One region of the Streptomyces diastaticus subsp. diastaticus genome, then DNA from elsewhere that is predicted to be linked to it. Evidence: riboswitches for the same ligand, from Rfam matches in the RefSeq annotation. Region 1 holds a riboswitch; each other region holds the start of a gene.

What was found. A riboswitch is a leader RNA that binds a small molecule or an ion and turns the genes downstream of it on or off. The one in region 1 is predicted to bind cobalamin.
Region 2: it holds a riboswitch for cobalamin, as region 1 does, so the genes downstream of both, Sdia_RS20015 (hypothetical protein) here and Sdia_RS18210 (ABC transporter substrate-binding protein) in region 1, are expected to answer to the same signal.
Region 3: it holds a riboswitch for cobalamin, as region 1 does, so the genes downstream of both, Sdia_RS10015 (SCO2321 family membrane protein) here and Sdia_RS18210 (ABC transporter substrate-binding protein) in region 1, are expected to answer to the same signal.
Region 4: it holds a riboswitch for cobalamin, as region 1 does, so the genes downstream of both, Sdia_RS26380 (ribonucleoside-diphosphate reductase subunit alpha) here and Sdia_RS18210 (ABC transporter substrate-binding protein) in region 1, are expected to answer to the same signal.

Annotation. Positions count from the first base shown of each region.
Region 1 covers NZ_BLLN01000005.1:78,117-85,135, forward strand. The annotation lists gene Sdia_RS29800 (ABC transporter ATP-binding protein/permease) at 1-1,198, opposite strand, end outside; gene Sdia_RS18205 (ABC transporter permease) at 1,195-2,181, opposite strand; gene Sdia_RS18210 (ABC transporter substrate-binding protein) at 2,246-3,775, opposite strand; cobalamin riboswitch at 3,894-4,074, opposite strand; gene Sdia_RS18215 (IS110 family RNA-guided transposase) at 5,754-6,971, opposite strand.
Region 2 covers NZ_BLLN01000005.1:548,867-555,885, reverse strand. The annotation lists gene rpmF (50S ribosomal protein L32) at 90-260, shown strand; gene Sdia_RS20025 (GTP-binding protein) at 266-1,450, shown strand; gene Sdia_RS20020 (NACHT domain-containing protein) at 1,519-4,647, opposite strand; cobalamin riboswitch at 5,052-5,175, shown strand; gene Sdia_RS20015 (hypothetical protein) at 5,239-5,616, shown strand; gene Sdia_RS20010 ((2Fe-2S)-binding protein) at 5,661-6,365, shown strand; gene Sdia_RS20005 (GmrSD restriction endonuclease domain-containing protein) at 6,447-7,019, shown strand, end outside.
Region 3 covers NZ_BLLN01000003.1:354,168-361,186, forward strand. The annotation lists gene Sdia_RS10005 (CbiQ family ECF transporter T component) at 1-172, opposite strand, end outside; gene Sdia_RS10010 (SCO2322 family protein) at 186-896, opposite strand; gene Sdia_RS10015 (SCO2321 family membrane protein) at 893-2,128, opposite strand; cobalamin riboswitch at 2,237-2,374, opposite strand; gene Sdia_RS10020 (glycosyltransferase family 4 protein) at 2,608-4,002, shown strand; gene Sdia_RS10025 (class I SAM-dependent methyltransferase) at 3,996-4,730, shown strand; gene Sdia_RS10030 (prenyltransferase/squalene oxidase repeat-containing protein) at 4,727-5,794, shown strand; gene Sdia_RS10035 (hypothetical protein) at 5,878-6,732, opposite strand; gene Sdia_RS10040 (N-acetylmuramoyl-L-alanine amidase) at 6,935-7,019, opposite strand, start outside.
Region 4 covers NZ_BLLN01000005.1:2,094,685-2,101,703, forward strand. The annotation lists gene Sdia_RS26370 (carbon starvation CstA family protein) at 1-1,761, shown strand, start outside; gene Sdia_RS26375 (YbdD/YjiX family protein) at 1,758-2,000, shown strand; cobalamin riboswitch at 2,600-2,722, shown strand; gene Sdia_RS26380 (ribonucleoside-diphosphate reductase subunit alpha) at 2,862-5,231, shown strand; gene Sdia_RS26385 (ribonucleotide-diphosphate reductase subunit beta) at 5,231-6,283, shown strand; gene Sdia_RS26390 (bifunctional albaflavenone monooxygenase/terpene synthase) at 6,375-7,019, opposite strand, start outside.

The sequences.
Region 1 (7,019 bases):
CGCTGCCGGTGAGGCTGAGGCCGGGGTGGGTGAGGGCGAGGACAGCCAGGCCGAGGGTGGTCTTGCCGCTGCCCGAGGGGCCGACGAGGGCGAGGCAGCGGCCTTGGCCCAGTTCCAGAGAAACGTCATGGAGAAGCGTGGCGCCGGCGGATGTGCGGGCCGTGAGTCCGCGGCAGACCAACAGGGGCTCCGCTGCGGGCCCCGGCGCGAGCTCGTGGTCAGGACGGACGGCGCCGGGGGCGAACCCGCTACCGAGGGCGGCCCCGGGGTGGAGCGCACGGGCCGTCTGTGAACGGGTGGTCGCCGAGGCGCGATCCGTGGCGGCCGGGTCGGCACCGCCGGCCTTCGGAACTGTGCCGGTGAAGATCTGGGCGCGTCGGGTCCGGCCCAGGAGACGGTCCGCGGTGAGGTTGCCGCCGACGGCGAGGGAGGTGAGCAGCACGGCCGGGACGAGGACGGCGTACGGCTGGAGGAACAGGGCCTCGGCGTTGCGCTCGACCAGGACGGCCCAGTCGGGTGCGTCGGTGGGCAGGCCGAGGCCGAGGAAGTTGGCGGAGGCCAGCAGCGCGAGGATCATCGTGCCGCGGTTGCCCGCGTCCGTGATCAGCGGTGCGCCCACCCTCCGCAGGACGTAGCGTCCCTGGATGTGGTGCCATGGCGCGCCCTGCATCCGCATAGCCTCCACCGCCGTACGGCACCCGGGGGCGAGGGCCGTGGCGCGCACCAGGCGGGTGACGGCCGGTACCTGTACCACCGCGGCGATGACGACCAGCGTCGTGGCGTCCTGGTGTCCCGAGGCCGCCAGCGTCATCACGAGCAGGAGGGCGGGGAAGGCCAGCAGCACGTCCAGGCCCCGCATGACCGTCTCGTCGGCCCAGCGGCGGCGGGTCCCGGCCGCGAAGAGACCGAGCGGCAGGCCCACCGCGCCGGCGGTCAGGAGCGCGGCCAGCGTCATGGCCAGCACGGAGCGTCCGCCGCTGAGGACGAGCGCGAGAACGTCCCGGCCGAGGACGTCCGTGCCCAGGACATGGCCCGCGCCGGGCGGCAGGAGCGGTGCGGCGTCGGGTGCGGTGGAACCGGCGAGGCCGGGTCCCAGGATGGCGAGCAGCACCGGTACGCCCAGCAGTACGAGGGCGAGTCCGTCCAGGCACGCGGCGCCGAGGCGGCGCGGACGGGGGCCGGGCGGGGAGACGGTCACGCGCGTTCCTCCCGTTGGGGGGTCAGGCGGGCCGCGGTCAGGTCGGCGAGGAGGTTGACGGTCAGCGCGGTCGCCGCGAACAGCAGGGCGTAGCCCTGGACGGCCGGGATGTCGCGGTCCTGCACGGACTCGACGAACCCGGTACCGAGGCCACCCACGGCGAACAGCGACTCGATGACGACGGTGCCGCCGAGCAGTCCGTCGACGCAGCGTGCCAGTTGCTGCACGGAAGGGGCGAGGCAGCCGGGCAGGACGTGCCGGAGCACGATCGTGCGCTCGGGCAGGCCGAGCAGGCGCAGGTGGCGGACGACGGGACCGCCCGTCTGCGCCGCCACGCCGATGCGGATCTGCCGGGCGAGGTCGCACAGCTGCCGGGCGACCAGGACGCCGACCGGCAGGATCAGGACGGCCGGTTCGGTGAGGATCTCGGAGCCGCGCAGTCCGGCGGCAGTGGCGGGCAGCAGCCCGAGGCCGACGCTGAGCCAGGCGGTCAGCAGCAGACCGAGGACGAACTCCGGTACGGCGTGCAGGGCGAGTGTCGAGGCGTTGAGTACCCGGTCCGCCAGGGAGCCCTCGCGCAGTCCGGTCAGCAGGCCCAGCGCGAGGGCGAGCGGGACGAGGACCGCCAGCGCCGCGCCGGCGAGGACCGCCGTCGCCGCGAACCTGCTGCCGATCTCGTCCGTGACGGGCAGGCCGGTGACCAGGGAGTGACCCAGGTCGGCGTGACCCAGGTCGGACACCCAGTGGACGAACCTGGTCCAGGCGGGCTCGTCCAGCCCGAGTTCGGCGCGGGCCAGGCGCTGCTGTTCGGAGGTGCCCTGTTCGCCCAGGACGGCATCCACGCTGTCACCCGGCAGCAGCGAGGTGAGGACGAACACGGCGACCAGCACGAAGGCTGCCTGGAGCATTGCCGTCGCCGTCCGGATCAGCGTGTAGCGGGCGGTGCCCGAGAGCCGGCGGCGGTGTCCGCGTGGGGACCGCAGGCCGGCGTCGGGTGGAGTTCCGGGCGACTTCTGCGGCGGGTACCGCGTCACGTACGACGCGCCCTCAGCCGAGCTTCACGCGGTCGAACCGGGCCCAGTCGCAGGAGTTGGGCGGCGCGGCCCGCAGTCCGGTGACGGCGTCGCTGTGGCCGATGTTCCAGTCGCTGAAGGCCCACACCAGTTGGCCGTCGCGGTCCCGGGCACGGCGCTGGGCGCGGTCGAGGAGTTCCAGGCGGGTCTTCTCGTCGCGGGTGGCGGTGGCCTGGGCGAGCAGACGGTCGAAGGTGGCGTCCTCATAGCCCATGAGGTTGTTCGCGGCGTCGCTGCGCAGCCGGGACCGCAGGTGAGTGACAACGGGGAGGGTGGCCGTGCGGCTGTGGAAGGCGACGCCCTTGTCCTTGACCTCGCCGAAGTAGGTGGCGGCGGAACGGACGTGCGGGGTGACCTTCAGGCCGATGTCCTTGAGCTGGTCGGCGATGAGGGCGGAGGCGTTGCGCCAGGTGGGGTCGGCGTCGCTCGTCTCCAGCGCGACCGTCAGTCCCTCGGCGCCGGCCGCCTTGACGAGGGCACGGGCGCGGTCGACGTCGCGTTCGCGCGGGGGCGGGTCGTCGGGGTAGGCGCGCAGCCCCATACCGAAGAGGTCGTTGCCCACGGTGCCGTGGCCGGACAGGGCGACCTCGACCAGCCGGTCCCGGTCGAGTCCGAGGGTGAACGCCTGGACGAGACGGGCGTCGTCGAAGGGGGCGCGGGACAGGCGCAGCAGGACGGCCTGCATGGTGCTGAGCCTGCTGCGCAGGACCGCGAGCCCGTCGCGGTCGCCGACGCGGCTCGCGGAGGCCGCCGTCAGGTCGTGGGCGTAGTCGACCTGGCCGGACAGCAGGGCGTTTAGGCGGGCCCGCTCGTCGTTGACGGGCACGAACTCCAGTTCCTCGATGCTCGGTCCGCCGTCCCAGTGGTCGGCCCAGGCGGTGAACAGGGCCTTGCCGCCGGGTGTGAAGGAGCCGTACCGGAAGGGACCGGAGCCGACGGGCTTCGCAAAGTCCTTGGTGTCCTTCGGGACGATCTCGGTGCCGGGGGCGCCGAGGGCCGCCGGGAACTCGAAGTCCGGCCCCTGCAGAACGAGAGTGAGATCCCTGCCCTTGGCGGTGCTCGCCTCGAAGTCGACGCCGGAGAAGAGCTGCTGGGCGGCGGCTCCGGTGGCCGGGTCGGCTATGCGCCGGTAGTTCCACAGGACGTCGGCGGCGGTGACGGGGCTGCCGTCGTGGAAGCGGGCGTCGGAGCGCAGCCGTATCGTCCAGCGGCTGCCGGACCGGTCGCTCTCCCAGCGTTCGGCGAGCCGGGCCTGCACGGACATGTCGTCCTTGTACGTCAGCACGCTGTCGTACAGCGCCTTGGAACGGGCCTGGTCGACGAAGAGCGGCGCGATGTGCGGGTCGAGGGTCTCCTGCGAGCCGCCCGCGCTGAAGGCGGCGCGCAGCCGGCGGCTGCCCGACGAGCCGCCGTCACCACCGGAGGAACACCCCGCCAGGAGGGTTCCGGCGGCGAGGGCTCCCGCCCCGGTGAGCAGGCGACGGCGCGCGAAGGAGGGTGTCATGGTGTGCGGGGCCTTCCCCTGGTCGCCGGACGGGTCCCGGAGGGAGGCACTGCGCAGGCCGCGCGGCGGGCCCTGACACGCATCGTGAACCTCTTCCTGAGGAGTCCACGCCCCCGGACGGTCGGTGAAGCGACGGGCCAGTCTCCTGGCTGCCGGATCACCGCTCTCCCCGCCTTCCGGCCATACGGCCGTGGGGCATGGGGTTCGCTCCCCGGTCACAGTGGCGGGACCGCGCCGGATTCGCACCGGCTTCCTGGTTCCCGTCGCTCATGTGTACGGCCCGCATTATGCCGGACGCTTCTGCCGACTCGGACGGAGCCCTGGTCGGCTCGGACGTCGCGGAATCGTGGACGTTCCGGTCCCGCTCGGTACCGGCCGAGCGCCGACCGTTCACCATCCAGGTGTCGGCCTCCTCATCGATGACCGGCGCTTCGAAGACTCGATGCCGCCGTACAGAGCCGAAAGATCGTCCACGAGCGGTGGGAGCCCTCTGGGACTTCTCTGGGACTTCCGCTCCATCAACCGGCACGAGCGTGCAACAGTCGAAAGGTCATTCGCGCAGGTCAGCGGGGCGCAGCCCCCTAACGCAGCAGGTCACAGGGTTGCCTGGTCTCTTCCGGGATCTGACGAGCAGGAAGCAGCAGCTCCGCCCTGAGCGTCGCCCGCCCTCGACGCCGCATCGACACTCGCCATCCGGACGGGGTCTGACCTGTCCAGCAGGCCTCCTGACGCCTCATCAGATCGAGCGCCATTCCGGCGTCAAGATATCGCCCGTAATGCCCACACCGCACATAATACGCACGCGCAAAACCGCAGGTCGGGAGCCCATCGCGGCCGGTTCAAGGATTGCGACACACTCCACGTGGCGGGGTCGGCGAGAACAGGTCGGCCCCGCGCCCGCGGGGATGCTCCGTGCCAGAGGTGTGACCTGCGGCGGGGCTTGCCGGCCACAACGTGTCCTCTCCGCTCGAGCGGAGGTACCCCGTTGATGCCGTGCCCCGAGGATGACGATGCCCTCTCCAGCGTGAGCGGAGGAAGTCCGCATCAGGACCTCGGCTAACGAGCTCGTGCACGGTAAGCGGTGAGACGTCGGACACCTGATCGTCGATCATGGTCATGTGGTGGGAAACGCGTCTCGTGCAGCAATCATCAGCGACCGGAGGGTCGCGGGCCTGTCGGCTGACGTGGTTGCTGAACTCGTATCTCGGTCGCTGCTCAGCCGGCGATTCGGCGCGTCCGGTCGGTGTCGGCGGTGCTCCCGGAGTCGGCGGCGCGGGCGGCGCGGTCCTTGCGTGCCTTGAGGATCGCTCCGGCGCGGATAGTGTCGGGGTGCTTGGTGCGGGCGGCCTGCTGGCGCGCGGCTGCGGCGGCTTCCTGGGCGGGGCGGAAGTGGTGCTGGGGTTCGCGGCCGGCTTCGCGGAGTTGGCGCTCGGCGGCGGCGTGGATGGCGGGGTCGGTGAGCTGGGGGTGGTGGTAGGCCTGGTGGGCGGCGAGGGTCTCGCGGTAGCCGGCGGAGGCGTTCTCTCGGGTGCGGGTCGGTCCGCGCGATGTCGGAGTGGGGCGGGCCTCGACCTGGGCGGGGTCGATGGCGCGGGCGTTGGGGTTGAGGACGCGGATGGGTTCTCATCAGGGTGCCGGCAGCGTGGTTGTTGGCAGCGTTGGTGAGGGAGACCGGCCATGAGGCGGGCTTGGGTGGCGTGGGAGGGGCTGGTCGCGGTGATGTCGAGGCGGCCGGCGTCGGCGTCGAAGGAGGTGGCGGTGGTGTGGCGGGCAAGAGCGGGGGCGACGGCGGCGGCAATGTCCGGCCCCTGGTCGCAGATGGTGCCGCCGGAGGCGGGGGCGGTGTAGCCGCGTTCGGCGAGCGTGCGCTCGATGGCGGTGCCGGGGCCGAGGGGCTCGCGGCCGGTGCGGGGGGGGTGCCTCTATGTCGTTCGTCAAGGCATCCCTGCCGGATTTGGGGTGGTTCGTGATGGTGGGGTTATGCGGCGAGTTCAACGTCCTTCGGTGTCCGGGATTGGTAGAAGGTGCCGTCGCGGAGCATGGCGAACAGGACGCTGATGCGCTGGCGGGCGAGGCGGAGGAGGGCCTGGGTGTGGGTCTTGCCGCGGGCTCGCTGGCGGTCGTAGTAGGCGCGAGAGACGGGATCGGCGTTCATGCAGGCGAAGGCGGACAGGAACATCGCCCGTTTGAGTTGCCGATTGCCGCCTCGGGGTGCGTGTTCGCCGTGGATCGAGGTTCCCGACTGCTTCGTGGTGGGGGCGAGGCCGGCGTAGGAGGCCAGGTGGGCAGCGGTGGGGAAGCTGGTGCCGTCGCCGACGGTGACCAGCAGGACAGCGGCGGTCCTGACGCCGACGCCGGGCATCGACGTCAGGACCGGGGAAAGAGGGTGGGCCTCCAGCAGCGTGTTGATCTGGGCTTCCATCGCCCTGCGCTGGGTGTGGACGGCGGCGAGCGAGGCGGCCAGGGAGGGCACGACGATATCGAGGGTGCCGGTGCCCGGGACGACGACGGTCTGTTCGTCGAGGGCCTCGAAGATGTCGTCGATCAGCCGCTGGGCCATGCGCGGCGCCTTGGGCCGGATCAGTTCGACGAGTCTGCGGCGGCCGGCTTTGCGCAGGGCGGCCGGGGAGCCGTGACGCTCCAGGAGCCAGGTGACGGCCTGGTGGTCGAGGCGCGGGCCCAGAACACGTTCCAGGCTGGGATGGAACTGAGTGAGCAGGCCGCGTATCCGGTTGCTGGTGCGGGTGGCCTCGGCCGCGAGGTCCTGGTCGAAGCCGACGAGCACGGTCAGCTCGGCGGTGATCTCATCGGTAAGGTCCAGGGAACGCAGGGCGTGCGGCATCGTCCGGGCCGCGTCCGCGATCACCGCCGCGTCCTTGGCGTCGGTCTTGGCCTCGCCCGGGTAGAGGTCGGCGATCCGCCGCATGGCGAGTCCGGGCAGGTAGGCGACCTGGCAGCCCGCGTCCCGGGCCACGGTCAGCGGGAGGGCGCCGATCGAGGCGGGCTGGTCCACGATCACCAACACGGTGCCGAACTTCGCGGTCAGCTTGTCGAGAACGGCCCGCAGTTTCGGTTCGCTGTTGGGCAGCGGCTTGTCGAAGACCTTCTTCCCGGCCGGGGTGAGCCCGTGGCCGTGATGGTTGCTCTTGCCGACGTCCAGGCCGAGGAACACGCCCACGCCTTCGATCTCGAACATCGCGCCCTTCCCAGGGGTGTTGACGGTGCCGGCCTCGGCTCGGGTGTC
Region 2 (7,019 bases), 470 kb from region 1:
ACCCTGCGCGACGGGCGGCAGCCATTTTGGTGGTGACTATCATTTTCATGTAGCGTCCTTCCTCGACGCAGACGCACAGGAGGTTCCTCATGGCAGTACCGAAGCGGAAGATGTCCCGCAGCAACACCCGACACCGTCGCGCGCAGTGGAGGGCGACCACGCCCCAGCTCGTGCCGGTGGTCGTGGACGGGGTCACCCACCAGGTGCCGCAGCGGCTGGTCAAGGCGTACGAGCGTGGCCTGCTGAGGCCCGGAGGCTGATTGCCGTGGCACGAGATCTTCTCCCCGTCACCGTGCTCTCGGGATTCCTGGGGGCGGGCAAGACCACTCTGCTGAACCATGTCCTCACCAATCGGGAGGGCCTGAGGGTGGCGGTGATCGTCAACGACATGAGCGAGGTCAACATCGACGCGGCACTCGTGCGCGGAGGTGAGGCCGCGCTGTCGCGTACGGAGGAGCGGCTGGTCGAGATGACCAACGGGTGCATCTGCTGCACCCTGCGCGACGACCTGCTGGAGGAGGTGGACCGGCTCGCGCGGGAGGGACGCTTCGACCACCTGCTGATCGAGTCCAGCGGTATCTCCGAACCGATGCCCGTGGCGGCGACCTTCTCCTTCCCGCGCGACGACGGGGCGATGCTCAGCGACCTCGCCCGGCTCGACACCATGGTCACGGTGGTCGACGCGGCCAACTTCCTCCCCGAGCTGGCCTTGGGTGACGAGCTCACCGAGCGCGGGCTCGATCAGTACGAGGGCGACGAACGCACCGTCAGCGACCTGCTGATGGACCAGGTCGAGTTCGCCGACGTCCTCGTCCTGAACAAGCTGGACCTCGTGGACGCGTGGGAGCGGGAGCGGCTGCAGGCCACGCTCAGCAGGCTGAACCCGGGTGCCCGGATCGTTTCCTCGCGCTACGGGCGGGTGGCTCCCTCCGAACTCCTCGGCGCCGGCCTCTTCGACCTGGAGAAGGCCCAGCAGGCTCCCGGCTGGGTCCGGGAACTCAACGGCGATCACGTGCCCGAGACCGAGGAGTACGGGATCTCGAGTGTCGTGTTCCGTGCGAGCCGCCCCTTCCATCCGGAGCGGCTGTGGGTGTTCGTCACCGAGGAGCTCGAGAGCGGCAGGTACGGCAAGGTGCTGCGGTCCAAGGGGTTCTTCTGGCTGTCGAGCCGCCCGGGCGTGACCGGTCTCTGGTCGCAGGCGGGCGCGGTCGCCAGGTTCGAACCCTCCGGCGCCCGTGCCGGCGCCACCGCACAGCACGGCCAGGAACTCGTCTTCATCGGCACCGAGCTGGTCGAGGAGTCGCTCGTCACGGCGCTGACCGCCTGCCTGATGCGCGATGAGGAGCCGTGGCCGGAGTCTGATCCCTTCCCCGAGTGGGCCGCCTACGGGATCGACGGCGCCTGTGAGTACGAGCACGCGCGAACGGTCGCACCGGCGGCGGGCGTCTGAACTCCGGGCCGGACGGTGGACGCGGCCACGGCACCGTCCGGCCCGGTCCTCTCCTTCGGCCGCGCCCCTCAGTACCGGGACTCAGGTGGCTGACGCACCGACGCCTGGGAGACACGCGCTGTGTTCACCAGTCGCACCGTGCCCAGGGCCTCCACGGAACGGAGGGTGCCGATTCCGTGAAGCGGAGCGGCGTCCACCGTCGCCGGCCGTTCGCCGGCCGCGAGAGCCAGTTCTCTGAGCCCGGGGAAGGCGGCGACCACCTCCGCCAGGTCGTGACCGTCCTCGACATCCACGAGCCGGAGCGACTCGATACGAGGAAACGCGGCGCCCGCGGTGGCGAAGGCACCCACCAGGCGCGCGCTGAACGCCAGCGTGGACAACGACGGCATGTCGGCCAGTGTCCTCAGCCCGCTGGGCGGCGGCGGGAGGGGTGCTTCGTCAGGATCGTTGAGGCGCAGGGTGGTCAATGCCGGCCAGAACTCGCGAAGTGGCGTGAGGTCGGTGACGGTGCTGGGAACGCCCAGGTCCTCGAGCGGCGCCGTGGTGGGCAGCGCGTCGAGGTCACGGCAGGTCATTCCGTCACCCACGAAGAGTTTCCGGAGACCGGTGAGCGCGTTCAGGCAGTGGTAGTCGCTCATCCGGGGGAGTTGCCGCAGGAGCAGCTCGCGGAGGGGTAACTCCACGACGGGGGAGAGATCGGCGACCATGGGGCCGTCGATGAGAGAGAGACGGCCCAGGTGGCGGTACGCCTGGAGAAAGTCGAGGTGGGTGAGGCGCTCACAGCTCAGTGAGAGCTCCTCGATGTTCTTGTCGCACAGCGCCCGCGTGATCTCAGGGCCCGTGAAGGGTCCGAACAGTGCCACGTAGGGGTGGGGAGGGAAATGCGAGAAGGCCGCGAGTTCGGTGTGCGTGCGCACCAGGAGGTGTGGTCTTCCTTCCAATGAAAGGCCGGACAGAATGGCCTTCTGGTACCTCGCGTGGTCGAATTCGCCCCATTCGCTGAGTATGACGTTCCTGACGTTCGGGGAGGGATGGTCCCGGTACTCGGCAAGTTTCGGCAGAGCCGTGTCGGTTCCCACCAGGGCGGCCGCGCAGACGACGGCCGCCGCCTCGTGCTCGGTCAGCCCCTCCGGGCCCGGGAGGAGTTCCAGGGTCACATGCCCCACCTCGGCCAGCGCCTTCGCCTCGCTGTAGGTCCTGGGCGGCAAAAGAGCTGCCGCGCGCAGTTCCACCTCCTGGCGCACTTCTGGATCCAGTTCGGTGGCGTGTTCCAGGCAGGCGGCGGCGAGAAGATGCAGCCGGACACGGTGTCGGCCCACCTTGTCACCGCGCCTGAGCAACTGGGTGAGCAGGCGCCCGCGTTCGTGGGGCCTGCCGTGTGCGACGGCCATGCGGACGACGTCCTCCCACTGGTCCAGGTGGGCGTTGCGTACGAGGAGGGAGAAGTCGCGGTGTTCGATGACGGCCCTGGCAGCGAGATAGTCCTGGAAGGTGCGGTGCACGAAGTCGACCACACCCTCGGCGGGCTCACGGAGCAGGCCGGAGCGGGTCAGCAGACGCCGGTACACCTCCTCGGCGGAGGACGCGGTGACCACCGCGCGGTTCATGGCGGGCAGGGTCTGGTCGATGAGAGCGATGGCGTCCTCCCGGTCCATCTGGGAGTGGCCGTTGCGGATCAGCCAGTAGGCCAGCCTTTCCAGAAGCAGAACCTGGGACCTGTAATCCATCTGCACGCCGTCGTCGATGCTCCGCTGCAGGTCGCGCCGTTCCAGCAGCATGCGTAGACCCGCCTCGTACAACTCCTCGCGTCCTCGGGGCAGAAAGCCTCGGCTGGTCCGGTGCAGGGCGCAGATCAGGGCGCACATCAGGGGGTTGGTCGCCAGCCTTGAGAGGTCCTGCCTGCTGCGGACGGTCGCGATCAGGCGGTCGGCCTCCTCCTGAGCGTTTCCGGCTGCGGCATGCCAGCGGTTGATGAAGGTGGTGACGTCCTCACCGTTCATCGGCGTCAGGGAGAGTTCGTGGAACTCGTCGGCGCCCAGCCAGTTCTCGCGGACCGCCGAGGGCCGTGCGGTCACCAGCCAGACGTTGCCGGGGAACTCGCGGAGCAGGTCGCGCAGCCATCGGCGCGTGCCGTCCCGCTGCGATTCCGGTACCTCGTCGATGCCGTCCACCAGAAGCAGGGCGCGCCCGGCGGTGAGGACGCGCTCCGCCCACCCGGACGGCGCCGTGTGCGGACACCCGACCGCTGTCAGGAAGTCGGAGGGAGTGGGGAGTTCCCGCCCCGCACGGGTGAGAGAGCGCAAGGGCAGGACGAACGGCACGCGTCCGAAGAGGTGGGCCAGGTCTCTGCTGGGGCGGCGTTCAGCGGTGGTGACGGCCAGCCACTGCACAAGAGTGGTCTTGCCGGCACCGGCGACACCGCGCAGCAACACCCTCTCCCTGCCCGCGAGAGCCTGCTCGGCCCGCTCTGGCCGGTCGGCCGGCCGGCCGTGATCGGCTGAGGCTTCGGTATCCGTCCGCTGCGTCTTGCCGTCCACCGCCTCCAGGCTCAAGTAGGCGTCGTCCAAGGGCCAGTCGTCGTCCACCTCGATGCCGAAGACGGTGAGGCGCCCGTGCCGCTGGACCAGGTGCCGCCGATAGCGCTCCTCGAAGCCGGCGTCCTCGGTGTACCGGGTGGGGAGACGTTGCGTGAGTGAGTCGATGGCCTCGACCAGGCGCCGGGTCTGTCGGGCCTCCTCCACCAAAGTGCGGGCCACGAACGTGGAACGCCTGGTGAAGAAGTCGATGATGTGCAGGCAGGCCACCTGGAGCAACTGGTCGTGGAGCTGATCGGCATCCTCGGACAGAAGGTCGTGTGGCCTCGCGCTCAGAGTGGCCGCCAGCTTCTCAGGCCCGAGCGCCACGGCCTGGACGTCGTCCATCTCCAGGTCACCGAGCCGGTACAGGGAGAGCGCCAGGGACCGGACCACGGCCTCGTGTTCGCCGGGCGCGGGAGTGTCATGAGGTCCAGCCGCTGCCACCGCTCGCTCCAGCAGCCGCCACACCAGCTTCTCGAGATCGTCGACGGTCAGTGCGCGCTTCTCACCCCGGAAGGAGACCAGCGAACCGATCCGCACCGGTTCGGCCACCAGGCCCGCGCCTGGCTGCTCCTTCCGGAAGAGTTTCCTGACCAACGGGGTGATCGCAGCCGACCCCACCCGTAAAGCCACCGTTCCGGCATCCACATTCCCACCTCCGGTCAGAGCGTAAGGGAGTCCGCCCGCCCCTTCGCCCGTCGTCGTCGCGCGGGACGGCTGTCAGCGCTCGCGCGTTCCGCTCGGGGGCCGTCCGGTGACCGCCGGTGCCGTGTGTGAGGCCGCCAGGGAGTTGTCCTCGACCGACCTCGGGTGAGGGATCATGGTCGGTTGACATGTCGCCATGAACCACCCGGGAGCGAGTGGTCCGGGAGAGCCCGTCCGCGCAGCCCCTGGCTGTTTCCGGCGAGGCGTCCTCGCACCGCTCCGGCGTGTACCCCGGCGGCCGCGCACTCACCTACGTCCCCCGGCGGACGGCGGACCGGCCGGGATGGAAGGATGAGGCGCAGAAAGGCGACGGCGGAACGAGGAAGCCGGTGGAAATCCGGCGCGGTCCCGCCACTGTGATCGGCGAGCGAGCCCCGCACACGACCACTGCCCTGACCGGGTGGGAAGGCGCGGGGTGGGCGACGACCCGAGAGCCAGGAGACTCACGCGGTCGCCTCCTCGACACCACCCCGGGGCGGATCTCCCCGGAGAGAGGAACGATGCCGTATGCCCGCCGCCACCGTCCCGCCCAGCCGGGAACCGGCCCCCTGCCGGGTCGTGGTCTGCCGCGACTGCTGCTGCGGTACCGCGAAGGTGCCCGGAATCGACCACGCCGCCCAGACCGCGCGGCTGCGTGCCCAGGTGCCGGTACGGGTCTCCGACTGCCTCGACGTGTGCGAGCAGGCCAACGTCGTCGTGGTCCAGCCTTCCGCGCAGGGCCGGGCGAACGGCGCCCGGCCCGTCTGGCTGGGACTGGTCAACGACCCTGAGGCCACCGAGGACATCGCCGCCTGGGCACGCGCCGGCGGCCCCGGCGTGGCTCCCCTGCCGGACATCCTCGACCTCCACACCGTCACGCCACCGCGACGGCGAACGGCCCGTTGACAGGCCAGGGCGGGCGGCCCGGCGCGTACCCGCTCGCGTCGGGCCTGCCCGCCGACGCCCGGGCCCCGGCCGGCGCTGTCACCGCCGCACTGGCCGAAGTGGCCGGGCTCGGCGGCTTCTTCGTCCTGCGGGCCGGCGGTCCGAACGAGGGCTGGCATCCGCTCGCCCGTTCCCACGCCGCCGGATGCACCGACCTCGTCGCTGCCGTGGCGCGCCGCCACCGCACCCGGGAGCCGCGCGTCGGCGTCTCCATCGCCCAGCTCGGCCACGCGGCCCGCCTCTGGTCGCCACTCCTGGCCACCGCCGTGCTGCACGGCATCGTGCTGGACCTCACGGAACTCCAGCGGGCCGACGAGGGCCCCGCGCTGCGGCTGCCGCGTCCGGCCGGCTGGCGCGTCGACAGCCTGGACGCCACCGCCGCCGACGCCCTGTACGCGCAGGCGGCGTCGCACCTGCTGGGCCTGGCCGACGGTCTGCGCGTCAAGATCGCTCCGCGCCTGCTGGACGGCAACTCCGCCTCGGCGCTCGCCGAAGCAGCCCGCGCCGTGCTGACGGCCCGCCCCGGAGCGCACGGCCCGCTCACCGCCCTCACGACCAGGCTCCTGGTTACCGGACACCTGGCGGGAACCGGCACGCTCACCACCCCCGGCTTCGCCTTCCGCCGCCGCAGTTGCTGCCTCTACCACCTCGCGCCGAACGGCTCCCCGTGCGGCGACTGCGTCCTGGCGAGGGGCGCACCGGAGAGGTGACGCGTGCGGGCGTTCCGGTCGATCACCTCGCGCCGTGGGCGAGAATGGCGCCTCGGCGCATCGGTCGGGGAGGGTACGCGCGTGCACGCTCAGGAAACCACGTTCAGCAAGCTCGTCCAGGGGGAGCAGCAGTTCCAGGTCCCCCTGTACCAGCGCACGTACAGCTGGCAGCGGGAAGAGCTGCGACAGTTGTGGGCCGACGTGCTCGAGACCGTCGAGGACCGGCAGCAGGGCGGCGCTGCCGGCGGGCACTTCCTCGGGTCGGTGGTGCTGGCTCCCGAGCGGGTCGCGGCCGGGGGCATGCGGCGCTGGCTCGTGGTCGACGGCCAGCAGCGGATGACCACACTCATGCTCGCCTTCACCGCTCTGCGCGACCAGTTCCGTGGCCGCGGGGAGGAGCGGAGGGCGGCGAAGATCAACGACCTGCTCCTGGTCAACGCCTATCAGGACGGCCTGGACCGTTACCGGCTGCTGCCGACCCAGGCCGACCGGGAGGCGTTCACCGCCTGCCTGGACACCCTGCCCAAGGCCGGTGGCGCGGGGAACGTGGGTGCCGCGTACCGCTTCTTCGGCGCGGTGCTGGCCGACGGCGCGGAGAGCGGCGGGGCGGTCTGGCTGGACGCCGTGGAATCCGTGCTGGGCGGCTGCCTGTCC
Region 3 (7,019 bases), on a different contig from region 1:
CGCCGATCAGCAGGGCCAGCAGCAGCGGGTTGCGGGTCCGCGAGGCCGCCGCGGCCAGCCCCAGCGCCCACAGCCACCACGCCCCGGCGTGCAGCGCGTTGGAGCGCGTCGCGAGCGGGGCGAGCAGTGCCGGGCGTAGCCGGCGGGCCTGCTGAAGAGGGCCGTGCGCCATCGTGACCAGCCGCTCAGCCGCGCCGGCGGCGGGACTGCCAGAAGGCCGCCACGCCCAGCACGGCCACCGCACCGCCCCCGACGAGGAGCCCGGCCGAAGGACCGCCCCCACCCGGAGCGGAACCGGAGTCCGCCTCCTCGGTTCCGGGGGAGGCGTCGGAGGACGCCTCGGCGGACGGCTTGCCCGCCCCCGGGACCTGCTCGCCGCACCCGGCCGCCGGGTAGCCGTCGATGGCGCAGAGCATCGCCGAGGAGTCGTACCGCAGCGGCGGGGCGACGGCCGCCAGCGCGTCGGCGGTACTGGCGTCCTCCTCCACGCTGGCACAGGCGGTACGGGGCTTCGGCGGGCGCTCGCCCCCGGGGGCGTCGGCAGCGGTGCCGAAGTCGAGGACGAGCGCGATCCGCTTGCGCCCCGCGCGCTCGTCGGTGTCCTCGCAGATCTTGGCGAAGGCCGCCTTCGAGCGGGGCGCGGCGGAGTCGTCCGCCTCCGCGCTCACCGCGAACCGGAACCCTTGCACCGAGCCGTCGTCCGGGCGGAGCTGGGCCGGTCCCTGGGTGGCGTAGCTCCACGTGGAGCCCTCGCGCTCCCAGAACGACCAGTACCGGTACCCGGCGGCCTGCGCGGGTGCCGCCAGGAGCACGGCCGCCAGCAGGCCGAGGAGCAGCGCGAACCCCGCCCGCAGGGTGCGGCGGGCGGGGCGGGACGCGGCGAGGCCGGGGGTCACTTGCGGCCGGACTTGTTGCGCAGGCTGATCATCAGGCCGACGCCCGCGCCGACGAGCAGGCCGACCCCGACGATCCACCAGACGCTGATCTGCGGGCCGTCCTCGTCCGCCGCCTGCTTCGCGGAGTCCTCGGCACTGGGCGTGTCCTCCGCGGACTTCGGCGCGGGGCCGGTGGCGTTCAACCCGGCGACCAGGTCGGTTCCGCCGAAGGAGCGAGGGTCGGTGCCGGTGGCGTGGGCGGTCAGGACGAGCTGGGCCCAGGCGGACGGGCCGGACTGCTTCGCCCAGGCCGGGCCGTTCTTCTCCAGCCAGGCCAGCGGCTTCTTCGCGGCGTCGGTCAGCCCGGCCGCGTGGAGCGCGGTCACCGCGTCGGCGGTGTTGCCGGTGTCGGGCTGGTCCTCGGCGCCCGGCATGGCGGAGGTCAGGTGGCCGTCCTTCTTGAGGACGTCGGCGAGGTGGGCGGCGCCGTTGGCGGCGGCCGCGCGGGCGTCGGCCGGCTTCTCGCAAGCGGTCTGCGCGGCGGACTCGCCCTCCGTGACGACGAGGGAGGAGCCGAGGCCGCCGAGGACTCCGGCGGCGGTGGCGTCCTCGTTGGCGGTGAGGTCGCCGTTCTTCTCCGGCTGGAAGGCGAAGGCCCCGCCGTCGGCGCACTTCAGGCTGAGGCCGAGCAGGGCGTCCTCGGGGGTCTTGTCCTTCTTCGAGGTGACCGTGTCGGCCTTCGTGCCGGTGGCGGCGAGGGCGCCGACCACCAGCGAGGTCGAGTTGGTGTCGGTGTCGCCGCCGGGCACGTACCCCCAGCCGCCGTCGTCGTTCTGCGCCGCCTTCAGCCAGTCGACGGCCTTGCCGACCGCCTCGTCGTGGCCGCCGAGCGCGGCGAGCGCCTGCACGGCGGTGGCCGTCTGGTTGGTGTCGACCTGCGTCTTCGCGTCGCAGTCGGACGACGGGTCGGCGCGGAACGGGGCGAAGGAACCGTCCTCACACTGCTGGCCGGTCAGCCAGTCGACGGCCTTCGCGGCCGGCTCGACCCCGGCGGTGTGCTGCGCGAGCAGCGCGAGGGACTGGCGGTAGACGCCGTCGTAGGCCGGGTCGCTGTCGCCGTACAGGCCCGAGGGCAGCTTCTTGACGGACGGGGCGGGGGAGTCCTCGGCGACGGCGGCCGGAGCGAAGGCGGCCGACGCCGCCGTCAGTGCGGTCAGCGCGGTGAGCGCCAGGGCGCTGCGACGGACGGTCATGGGTGGGAGCCCTCTCCTGAAGGAAGCCGGGCACGGGCGCACGCAAGCGCCGGGCTCCGGCTCCGTATGCCTCGACGGTGCCGGCCGCCGGAGGTCTCCGGCGGCGTGAGCCGGTCATGAGTCCGAGGAGGCATTCCGGCTGTGCCGGCCCGACTGGCGGGCGGCTCACGGCTGCGGGTCAGCGCCGGATTCCCACCGGCTTCCCCTCACACGGTCCTGACGACGACCCGGTCACTGTACCGGTGCGGGCGGACCGTGGGCCGGGGCCGCCGTCCGGGCGGTCGCGGGGGCCGGGAGCCCGTACGGCGCCCCGGTCCCGGCCGTGGTGCGAATCACCTGTTCCGGGGGTCCTGAACGGGCTACCTGCCGGTAGATTCGATGCTTCGTGAACGATCAAGACCGACCGCGCCGAACTTGTTGCGGATCGGAGTCCCGGCGTAACCTCCCGGGACGTCGGGCTGGCAGAAGGGGGCCGGGTAGTGACCGCTGAGGCCATGGAGGCGGACCCCGCGCGACAGGAACCCGCCCCGGAACCGGCCTCGGGCGATCGATCCGCGGACGAGGGCCGGCCCCTGCGCATCGCCCTCCTCACCTACAAGGGCGACCCCTTCTGCGGCGGTCAGGGTGTCTACGTCCGCCACCTCTCCCGCGAACTGGCCCGCCTCGGCCACCACGTCGAGGTCATCGGTGCCCAGCCCTACCCCGTCCTCGACGAGGGTGTCGAGCTGACCGAGCTGGCCAGCCTCGACCTCTACCGCCAGCCCGACCCGTTCCGCACCCCGGGCCGTGGCGAGTACCGCGACTGGGTGGACGCGCTGGAGGTCGCCACCATGTGGACCGGCGGCTTCCCCGAGCCGCTCACCTTCAGCCTGCGCGCCCGCCGTCACCTCGCGGCCCTCGCCGGGCGGTTCGACGTGATCCACGACAACCAGACGCTCGGCTACGGCCTGCTCGGCGGTGCCCGCGCGCTCGGCGCCCCGCTCGTCACCACCGTGCACCACCCCATCACCGTCGACCGGCAGCTGGAGCTGGCCGCCGCCGGCTCCTTCACGCGCCGCCTCTCGGTCCGCCGCTGGTACGGCTTCACGCGGATGCAGAAACGTGTCGCCCGGAAGCTGCCCTCGGTGCTCACCGTCTCCGGTACCTCCCGTCAGGAGATCGTCGGCCATTTCGGCGTCCGCCCCGAGCGGGTCCACGTCGTCCACATCGGTGCCGACACCGACCTCTTCTCGCCCGACCCGTCCGTCGCCGAGGTGCCCGGCAGGATCGTCACCACCTCCAGCGCCGACGTGCCGCTCAAGGGCCTCGTCCACCTGGTGGAGGCGCTCGCCAAACTCCGCACCGAGAACCCCGACGCCCACCTGGTCGTCGTCGGACGCCCCGCCGAGGACGGGCCCGTCGCCCAGGCCATCGAGCGGTTCGGCCTGACCGGCGCCATCGAGTTCGTCAAGGGCATCAGCGACACCGAACTGGTCGACCTGATCCGCTCCGCCGAGATCGCCTGCGTCCCCTCCCTCTACGAGGGGTTCTCGCTGCCCGCCGCCGAGGCCATGGCCACCGGCACCCCGCTGGTCGCCACCACCGGCGGCGCCATCCCCGAGGTCGCCGGGGCCGACGGCGACACCTGCCTCGCCGTGCCGCCCGGCGACGCCGGAGCCCTCGCCACCGCCCTCGGCAGGCTCCTCGCCGACCCCGGGCTGCGCCGCCGCCTCGGCACCGCGGGCCGCGCCCGCGTCCTCGCCAAGTTCACCTGGCGCCAGGCCGCCCTCGGCACGGTCGCCCACTACCGCCAGGCCATCGCCGGGAGCCCGGGCCGCCCCGCCGCCCCGGCCACCACCGCCCGACCCGACCGCGAAAGCAGGTCCACGTGCTGACCGTCGACTTCACCCGCTTCCCGCTCGCCGCAGGCGACCGCGTGCTCGATCTGGGCTGCGGCGCGGGCCGCCACGCCTTCGAGTGCTACCGGCGCGGCGCGCAGGTGGTCGCGCTGGACCAGAACGCCGAGGAGATCCGCGAGGTCGCCACCTGGTTCGCGGCGATGAAGGAGGCCGGTGAGGCCCCCGCCGGAGCCACCGCCACCGCGATGGAGGGCGACGCCCTCAACCTGCCCTTCCCCGACGAGTCCTTCGACGTCGTCATCATCTCCGAGGTGATGGAGCACATCCCCGACGACAAGGGCGTCCTCGCCGAGATGGTCCGCGTGCTCAAGCCCGGCGGCCGCATCGCCGTCACCGTGCCCCGCTACGGACCCGAGAAGATCTGCTGGGCTCTCTCGGACGAGTACCACGAGGTCGAGGGCGGCCACATCCGCATCTACAAGGCCGACGAACTGATCGCCAAGATGCGCGGCGCGGGCCTCAAGCCCTACGGCACCCACCACGCGCACGCCCTGCACAGCCCCTACTGGTGGCTCAAGTGCGCCTTCGGCGTCGACAACGACAAGGCGCTGCCGGTGCGGGCGTACCACAAGCTGCTGGTCTGGGACATCATGAAGAAGCCCGCCCTGACGCGGGTCGCCGAGCAACTGCTCAACCCGGTCGTCGGCAAGAGCTTCGTCGCCTACGCCACCAAGCCGCACACCCCGACGGCGGCCGCCAAGTGACGTCGCCCCGGACGGAGCACCTGGTCCTGCCCGGGGTCCTCACCGAGCAGCAGGCCCGCGCCACCGTCGCCGGCCTGCTCTCCGTGCAGCGCGCCGACGGAGCCATACCGTGGTTCCGCGGGCACCACCTCGACCCGTGGGACCACACCGAGACCGCCATGGCGCTCGACGCCGCCGGCGAGCACGAGGCCGCCGCGCGCGCCTACGACTGGCTGGCCCGCCATCAGCTTCCCGACGGGTCCTGGTACGCCGCGTACGCCGACGGCGTGGCCGAGGAACCCACCGACCGGGGCCGTGAGTCCAACTTCACCGCCTATGTCGCGGTCGGCGTCTGGCACCACTACCTGGCCACCGGCGACGACGCCTTCCTCGACCGGATGTGGCCGGTGGTCGCCGCCGCCGTCGAGCACGTCCTCGCCCTCCAGCAGCCCGGCGGGCAGATCGGCTGGAAGCGCGAGGCCGACGGCACCGCCGTCACCGACGCGCTGCTCACCGGCTCCTCCTCCATCCACCAGGCGCTGCGCTGCGCCCTGGCCATCGCCGAGCAGCGCGAGGAGCCCCGGCCCGACTGGGAACGCGCCACCGGCCTGCTCGCCCACGCGATCCGCCGCCACCCCGAGCGGTTCCTCGACAAGGACCGCTACTCGATGGACTGGTACTACCCCGTCCTCGGCGGCGCCGTCACCGGCGAGGAGGCCAAGGCCCGCATCGACGAGGGCTGGGACCGCTTCGTCGTCCCGAAGCTCGGCGTGCGCTGCGTCGTGCCCAACCCGTGGGTCACCGGCGGCGAGAGCTGCGAACTGGCCCTCACCCTCTGGGTGATCGGCGAGTCCGACCGGGCCCTGGAGATCCTCCAGTCCGTCCAGCACCTGCGCGACGCCGCGAGCGGCCTGTACTGGACCGGGTACGTCTTCGAGGACGACACCGTCTGGCCGCGCGAACTCACCACCTGGACCGCCGGGTCGCTGCTCCTCGCGGTCGCCGCGCTCGGCGGTGACGAGCCGACCTGCGCCGTGTTCTCCGGCGCCCGGCTCCCGGCCGGCCCCGCCCCCGAGTGCTGCTGACCCGCACCGCACCCCCTGCACGCGAAGCGGCCCCGCCCTCCGGATCTCTCCGGAGGGCGGGGCCGCCTCGTGGGGCCGCGCGGTCAGCCGCGCTGGATGCCCGTGGTGTCCTGGAGGACGCCGCGGCGGCCCTCCTGGGTCTGCGCGATCAGCGCCGCACCGCGCTGCTCGACCGCCAGGTACCAGTTGCCCGGGGCCAGTTCGGCGATCGGCGTCGGCGCGCCGTCCTCGCCGTAGAGCGGGCGGGCCACCGGCACCGCGAACCAGAACGGCGCGAACTCCCCGCCCTGCGACGGCGCCTGAGGCTGTGCCTGCTGCTGCGGCTGGGGCGCCTGCTGGCCCTGGGCCTGCTGGGCGTCGAAGGGCTGGCCGCCGTACGACTGGGGCTGGCCGGGCTGGGCGCCGTAGGGCTGCTGCGGGGCGCCCGGGTAGCCGTAACCGCCCTGCGGCTGACCGCCGTACGGCTGCGGGGTCTGCGGCTTGGGAGCGCCGATGAGGGCGCCCTTGAGCGCGGGGACCAGCGGAGTGGCGACGGCGGCGCCCGCCAGGATCAGCGCGGCGATCAGGCCGAGGATGAGACCGGCACCCGCGTCCGGGCCGGCGCTGCCGGTGTCCAGCGAGCCACCCGGGTCGAAGATGGCGCCGAGCGCGCTCCACGCGGCGAAGACGGAGATGACGATGCCGGCCTGGGCGAGGTCGAGGCCGGCGACCTTGAGGGGGTTCGGGAGCATCCGGGCGACCACGATCAGCGCGGCCCCGATGACGCCGGCGAGGTAGACACCCATCACGAGGGCTCCGTTGTCCCACGCCATCGGGAGCTCCACGCCCGCGCAGGCTGAGCCGTCACAGCTCCAGGTGGAGAGGAACGAGGCGACGAACAGCAGCACCGCTGCCACGATCACCACGCCGTCACCTCGTGTGAGAGAGCGGATATTCACTTCAGGTCCTTCGTCAGTCGTCTCGTGGTCAAGTGGGCGTCCGCTGTCGCCCTGGCTCAGGGCCGGTGCGAAGCGTGGGGGGTGACCCCCCATCGTACGGAGGACACTACCGCCCGTCCCCGTGGGGTGTCTGCCGGGAAAGGAGGTCTGTCAAGACCTGCACAGCCTCCCCCCGAGCCGCTCCCCGGGCGCCGGTCGACACCTACCCGCGCAGGTGGAGGGTGATGCCGTCGGCCATCCCGCGGGCCGCCTTCTGACGCCAGTCCTCGTCCTTCAGCAGAGCGGCG
Region 4 (7,019 bases), 2.0 Mb from region 1:
AACGGCCGTTCGCTCGGCCAGATGGCCCGGGACGAGATCGGCCCGGTCGGCGGTGTCGCCGCCCTGATCGCGGTCTTCATGATCATGATCATCCTGCTGGCGGTGCTGGCCCTCGTCATCGTCAACGCGCTGGCCGGTTCGCCGTGGGGGGTCTTCTCCATCGGCATGACCATCCCGATCGCCCTCTTCATGGGCGTCTACCTGCGCACGATGCGCCCGGGCAAGGTCACCGAGGTCTCCGTCCTCGGCGTCGCCCTCCTGCTGCTGGCGATCGTGGGCGGCGGCTGGGTCGCGGAGTCCTCCATGGCGGACTTCTTCACCCTGGAGCCGGGCACCCTGGTCATCTGGATGGTGGTCTACGGCTTCTTCGCCTCGGTGCTGCCGGTCTGGATGCTGCTCGCCCCGCGTGACTACCTCTCCACCTTCATGAAGGTCGGCACCATCGTGCTGATGGCGGTCTGCGTCGTCATCGCGATGCCGACGCTGAAGATGGACGGCGTCACCTCCTTCGCGACCAGCGGCGCGGGCCCGGTCTTCTCCGGCTCGCTCTTCCCGTTCGTCTTCATCACCATCGCCTGCGGCGCGCTCTCCGGCTTCCACTCCCTGGTCTCCTCGGGCACCACCCCGAAGATGGTCCAGAAGGAGACCCAGATCCGGATGATCGGCTACGGCGCGATGCTCACCGAGTCCTTCGTCGCCATCATGGCGATGATCGCCGCCTGCATCATCGACCCGGGCCTCTACTTCGCCATCAACTCCCCGGCCGGTGTCCTCGGCGACACGGTCAACAGCGCCTCGGAGGCGGTCGCCAACCTCGGCTTCACCATCAGCCCGGACCAACTGGCCCAGGCGGCGAAGGACGTCGAGGAGGCCTCCCTGCTGTCCCGCACCGGTGGCGCGCCGACCTTCGCCCTGGGCATGGCGGAGATCTTCGCGTCGGCACTCGGCGGCGCCGGGATGAAGGCGTTCTGGTACCACTTCGCGATCATGTTCGAGGCGCTCTTCATCCTCACCACCGTCGACGCCGGGACGCGGGTCGGCCGCTTCATGCTCCAGGACACCCTGGGCAACGTCTGGAAGCCGATGCGCCGCGTCAGCTGGTGGCCGGGCGTCTGGCTGACCTCGGCGGTCGTGGTCGGCTGCTGGGGCTACTTCCTCTGGGTCGGCGTGCACGACCCGCTGGGCGGCATCAACCAGCTCTTCCCGCTCTTCGGTATCGCCAACCAGTTGCTGGCCGCCGTCGCGCTCGCCGTCTGCACCACGCTGCTGATCAAGTCGGGCCGCCTCAAGTGGGCCTGGGTGACGGGTGTCCCGCTCGTCTGGGACGTGGCGGTCACGCTCACCGCGAGCTGGCAGAAGGTCTTCTCGGACAACCCGGCCATCGGCTTCTTCGCCCAGCGCGCCAAGTACCAGGACGGCATCGACGCGGGCGAGGTGCTGGCTCCGGCCAAGTCGATGAGCGACATGCACACCGTGGTGACCAACTCCACCGTGGACGGAGTCCTGTCGATCGTCTTCGCGGTGCTGATCATCATCGTCCTGGTCGACGCGGGCCGCGTCAGCTACAACGCGATCCGCAGGCCCGAGTCGGTCAAGATGGCCGAGGCGCCCTTCGAGCAGTCGAAGATCGTCGCCCCGGCGGGGATGTTCCCCACCGCCGAGGAGAAGGCCGAACTGGCCCTGGTCGGCGCCGGGGCCCCCGTCTCGGCCGACGACGGCGCCGGCGACGCCCCCGCCGGGCAGGGCGGCGGCAAGGCATGAGCGGCGAGGCGGCCCACCGCCCCGGCCGCCTTGGCGTCCTGGCGCACCGCCTGCGCGCCGGCGCGCGCTGGATCGGCTGGTACGTCCGGGAGGTGTCGGGCGAGACGGCGTACGAGAAGTACGCCGCGCACCTCCGGCGCCACGACCCGGACGCCGAGGTGATGACCCGCAGGCAGTTCGAACGCAGCCGCATGGACGCCCGCGAGGCGGATCCACGGGACGGATTCCGCTGCTGCTGACCGCACGGCGAAGCCGCCGGCCCTCCCGGGGTCGGCGGCTTCGCCGTTTCCCGGCCTGACCGGGGCGGTACGCGCGAAGGCCCGGCGGACGGTCCGGCCGGTCTCCGGCGAGGGGGCACGGCCTCGGGCCCGGACCGGGGCGGGCCCTTTCGACGGCACCGGGCCGGCTCCCCTCGTCTGGGCCGGCTCACGCCCCCGGCCAGGACCGTGCCGCACCGCCGGCGCCCCACGTCCACCGCCCGAACCGAGTCGTCCCCTCGTCCAGCCCGGACCGCGTCGCACCGCCCTGTCGCCGGCCTCGCCCTCGGGTACCGTCACGCGGCCCCTGGCACCCGGGCCCGGAGCCCGTGCGCGTACGCTCTCCGAGGCCGTCGCGCCGCTTCACGCGCTTCCGGGAGGCGTCCCGCGCGGGCTCTACCGGAAGGCGCCGCCCAGGGCCTTCCCGGTGCTGCTCCCGGGCCCTTCCGGCGGGCGTCCGGGCCCTGTCCGAGGGGTCCTCCGCCCGGTTCGGGCATCCGGTACGGGTGGGTCGAATGGCCCACCTCACGGCACACCCGACACAAGATATGGGGCCGCTTCCCGAGCGCGGCACAAGATGTATGCTCATGCTCGCTGTCGCCGCAGGGGAATCCGGTGGAAGTCCGGAACTGTCCCGCAACGGTGTGTTGGTGCGCTTCTGCGCGCCCGCGAGTCCGAGGACCTGCCGACGGCGCACCCCGGCCGTCCGGCCCGGGTGCCGATGTCGTCCGGGCCTCGTGGAATGGGCTCGCGGACGCGTGCGGAGCCGTGTGCCCCAGAGCCCGGCCGCCCGTCGTATCCGCTGCCCTCCGCGTGGCTCCGTGCCGAGCGAGGGAGAGCTTCATGACCATCGCGCCAGCCGATCCGTCGACGGCCGAGGTGCGGGCCGAGGAGATCCAGGGCCCCGGGGGCGCGCTGCTGCGTACCCTCACCGACCTCACCGCGGATCTCCCCGACACCGACCCCGGCCGGGTCGCCGCCGCCGCGCTCCGGGGCCGCAACGCCGCCTCGGACGAGGCCGAGCTGCGGTCCCTCGCGACGGAGGCCGCCGCCGGTCTGATCTCCGAGGACCCCGCCTACTCGCGGCTCGCCGCCCGCCTGCTGACCCGCACCATCGCCGAGGAGGCCGCGGGCCAGGGCGTCACCGCCTTCACCGAGTCGGTCGCCACCGGCCACCGCGAGGGCCTGATCGCGGACCGCACCGCCGCTTTCGTGACCGCGCACGCCGAGCGGCTCGACGCCCTGGTCGATCCGGCGGCCGACGACCGCTTCGGCTACTTCGGCCTGCGCACCGTGCACAGCCGCTACCTGCTGCGCCACCCGCACACCCGCCAGGTCATCGAGACACCCCAGCACTTCATGCTGCGCGTCGCCTGCGGACTCGCCGCGGACGAGTCGGTCCAGGCCCTCGACGAGGTCGCCTCGCTCTACCGGCTGATGAGTGCCCTCTCCTACCTGCCCTCCTCCCCCACCCTCTTCAACTCCGGCACCCGGCACCCGCAGATGTCCTCCTGCTACCTGCTGGACTCCCCCAAGGACGAGCTGGAGTCGATCTACGACCGGTACCACCAGGTCGCCCGGCTCTCCAAGCACGCCGGCGGCATCGGCCTGGCCTACTCCCGCATCCGCGCCCGGGGTTCGCTGATCCGCGGTACCAACGGGCACTCCAACGGCATCGTGCCGTTCCTCAACACGCTCGACGCCTCGGTGGCCGCCGTCAACCAGGGCGGCCGGCGCAAGGGCGCGGCCGCGGTCTACCTGGAGACCTGGCACGCCGACATCGAGGAGTTCCTGGAGCTGCGCGACAACACCGGGGAGGACGCCCGGCGCACCCACAACCTCAACCTCGCGCACTGGATCCCCGACGAGTTCATGCGCCGGGTCGACGCCGACGCCGACTGGTCGCTCTTCTCCCCCTCGGACGTCCCCGAGCTGACCGACCTGTGGGGGGCGGCCTTCGACGCGGCCTACCGCGCGGCCGAGGCCGCGGGACTCGCCAAGCGGACCATCCCGGCGCGTGAGCTGTACGGCCGGATGATGCGCACCCTCGCCCAGACCGGCAACGGCTGGATGACCTTCAAGGACGCCTCCAACCGCACCGCCAACCAGACGGCGCTGCCCGGCCACACCGTGCACTCCTCGAACCTCTGCACCGAGATCCTGGAGGTCACCGACGACGGTGAGACGGCCGTCTGCAACCTCGGCTCGGTCAACCTCGGCGCCTTCGTCACCGGCGGCGCCCTCGACTGGGAGCGGCTGGACGAGGCGGTGCGCACCGCCGTGGTCTTCCTCGACCGCGTGGTCGACATCAACTTCTACCCGACCGAGCAGGCCGAGCGCTCCAACTCCCGCTGGCGGCCGGTGGGCCTGGGAGCCATGGGCCTCCAGGACGTCTTCTTCCAGCTCCGGCTCCCCTTCGACTCCCCCGAGGCCCGCCGGCTCTCCACCCGGATCGCCGAGCGCATCATGCTCACCGCGTACGAGACCTCCTGCGAACTCGCCGAGAGGAACGGGCCGCTGCCCAACTGGGACCGCACCCGCACCGCTCAGGGTGTGCTCCATCCGGACCACTACGACACCGACCTGGCCTGGCCACAGCGGTGGGAGGCGCTGCGCGCCCGGGTCGCGCGGAGCGGCATGCGCAACGCGCTGCTCCTCGCGATCGCCCCGACGGCCACCATCGCCTCGATCGCCGGTGTCTACGAGTGCATCGAGCCGCAGGTCTCCAACCTCTTCAAGCGCGAGACCCTCAGCGGCGAGTTCCTCCAGGTCAACTCCTACCTGGTCGAGGACCTGAAGCGGCTCGGCGTCTGGGACGCGCGGACCCGCGAGGCGCTGCGCGAGGCCAGCGGTTCGGTGCAGGGCTTCGCCTGGGTGCCCGAGGAGCTGCGTGCGCTGTACCGCACCGCGTGGGAACTGCCGCAGCGCGGCCTGATCGACATGGCGGCCGCCCGGACCCCGTTCCTGGACCAGAGCCAGTCGCTGAACCTGTTCATGGAGACGCCCACCATCGGCAAGCTCAGCTCGATGTACGCGTACGCCTGGAAGAAGGGGCTGAAGACCACGTACTACCTGCGGTCCCGTCCGGCCACGCGGATCGCCCGCGCCGCCGGCGGCTCCGCCACCGCCACCGTCCCGGCGCAGGCGGCCCCCGAAGCGGATGCCGTCGCCTGCTCCCTGGAGAACCCCGAGTCCTGCGAGGCATGCCAGTAATGACCACCCCCGACACCACCCCGGCAGCGAACGCGCACACCGTGGGCACGGCGAAGAACCTGCTCGACCCCGGCTTCGAGCTGACCCTGCGTCCCATGCGGTACCCCGACTTCTACGAACGCTACCGGGACGCGATCAAGAACACCTGGACCGTCGAGGAGGTCGACCTCCACTCCGACGTGGCCGACCTGGCGAAGCTCTCCCCGGGGGAGCAGCACCTGATCGGGCGGCTGGTCGCGTTCTTCGCCACGGGTGACTCGATCGTCGCCAACAACCTCGTGCTCACCCTGTACAAGCACATCAACTCCCCCGAGGCGCGGCTCTACCTGAGCCGGCAGCTCTTCGAGGAGGCCGTGCACGTCCAGTTCTACCTGACGCTGCTCGACACCTACCTGCCCGACCCGGCGGACCGCGCGGACGCCTTCGCGGCGGTGGAGAACATCCCCTCGATCCGCGAGAAGGCGGAGTTCTGCTTCCGCTGGATGGACTCGGTGGACAAGCTGGACCAGCTGGAGAGCCAGGCGGACCGCCGCAAGTTCCTGCTCAACCTGATCTGCTTCGCCGCCTGCATCGAGGGGCTGTTCTTCTACGGGGCGTTCGCCTACGTGTACTGGTTCCGCTCGCGCGGGCTGCTGCACGGGCTGGCGACCGGCACCAACTGGGTCTTCCGCGACGAGACGATGCACATGAGCTTCGCCTTCGACGTGGTCGACACGGTCCGCAAGGAGGAGCCGGAGCTGTTCGACGACAGGCTCCAGGAGCAGGTCGTCGCGATGCTGAAGGAGGCGGTCGAGGCGGAGCTCCAGTTCGCCCGCGACCTGTGCGGCGAGGGCCTGCCCGGCATGAACACCGAGTCGATGCGCGAGTACCTGGAGTGCGTCGCCGACCAGCGGCTCACCCGGCTGGGCTTCGCCCCGGTGTACGGCTCGCAGAACCCGTTCTCCTTCATGGAGCTCCAGGGTGTGCAGGAGCTGACCAACTTCTTCGAGCGCCGTGTCTCGGCCTACCAGGTCGCGGTCGAGGGCACCGTCTCCTTCGACGACGACTTCTGACCGGGCCCGCCCGGGCGGACGCCCGACGCCCGACGCCCGGCCCCTCCCGGGGGCCGGGCGGCGGGCGTCGGTGTCCGCGGCGCGCCCCGGGTCAGCGGCGCTCGACCCGGAAGACGGCGCGCTTGGGCTGGAGGGTGATCCCGATGCGGGGCGCCGGGTCGGTCTCGGGGACGGGGACCAGTCGCCAGCGGGGCACCACGGTGGCGAGCATCAGCGTGGCCTCCACCATGCTGAAGTGGTCGCCGGGGCATTTCCGGTTGCCCGTGCTGAACGGCATCATCGCGTACTGCGGTACCTTTTCGGCCCGTTCAGGAATCCAGCGGTCCGGGTCGAAGACGTCCGGCCGGTCGAATGAGCGCGGATCGTGCTGCATCGCATACGCGCTGTAGATGATGTCCGCACCGGCTGGAATGCGATAGCCACCGAGTTCCGTGTCCGCGACGGCGCGGCGCGTGAATATCCACGCCGCGGGGCGTATGCGCATCGATTCGACGATGGCATTGCGGGTGTGCTCCAGGGAGCCCAGATCGCCGAAATCCACCGGTCGGCCCGGCGCCACGGATAGTGCCTCCTCGGCCACCCGCTGTTCCTCCGCGGGGTGTTCGGTGAGGAGCTGGAAGCACCAGGCGAGTGTCGAGGCGACATTCTCGGCCCCCGCGACGATCAAGGAGACGAGATGGTCGTGAATCTCCTGATCGCTGAGGGGCCGGCCCTCGCCGTCCTCGGCGGTCAGCAG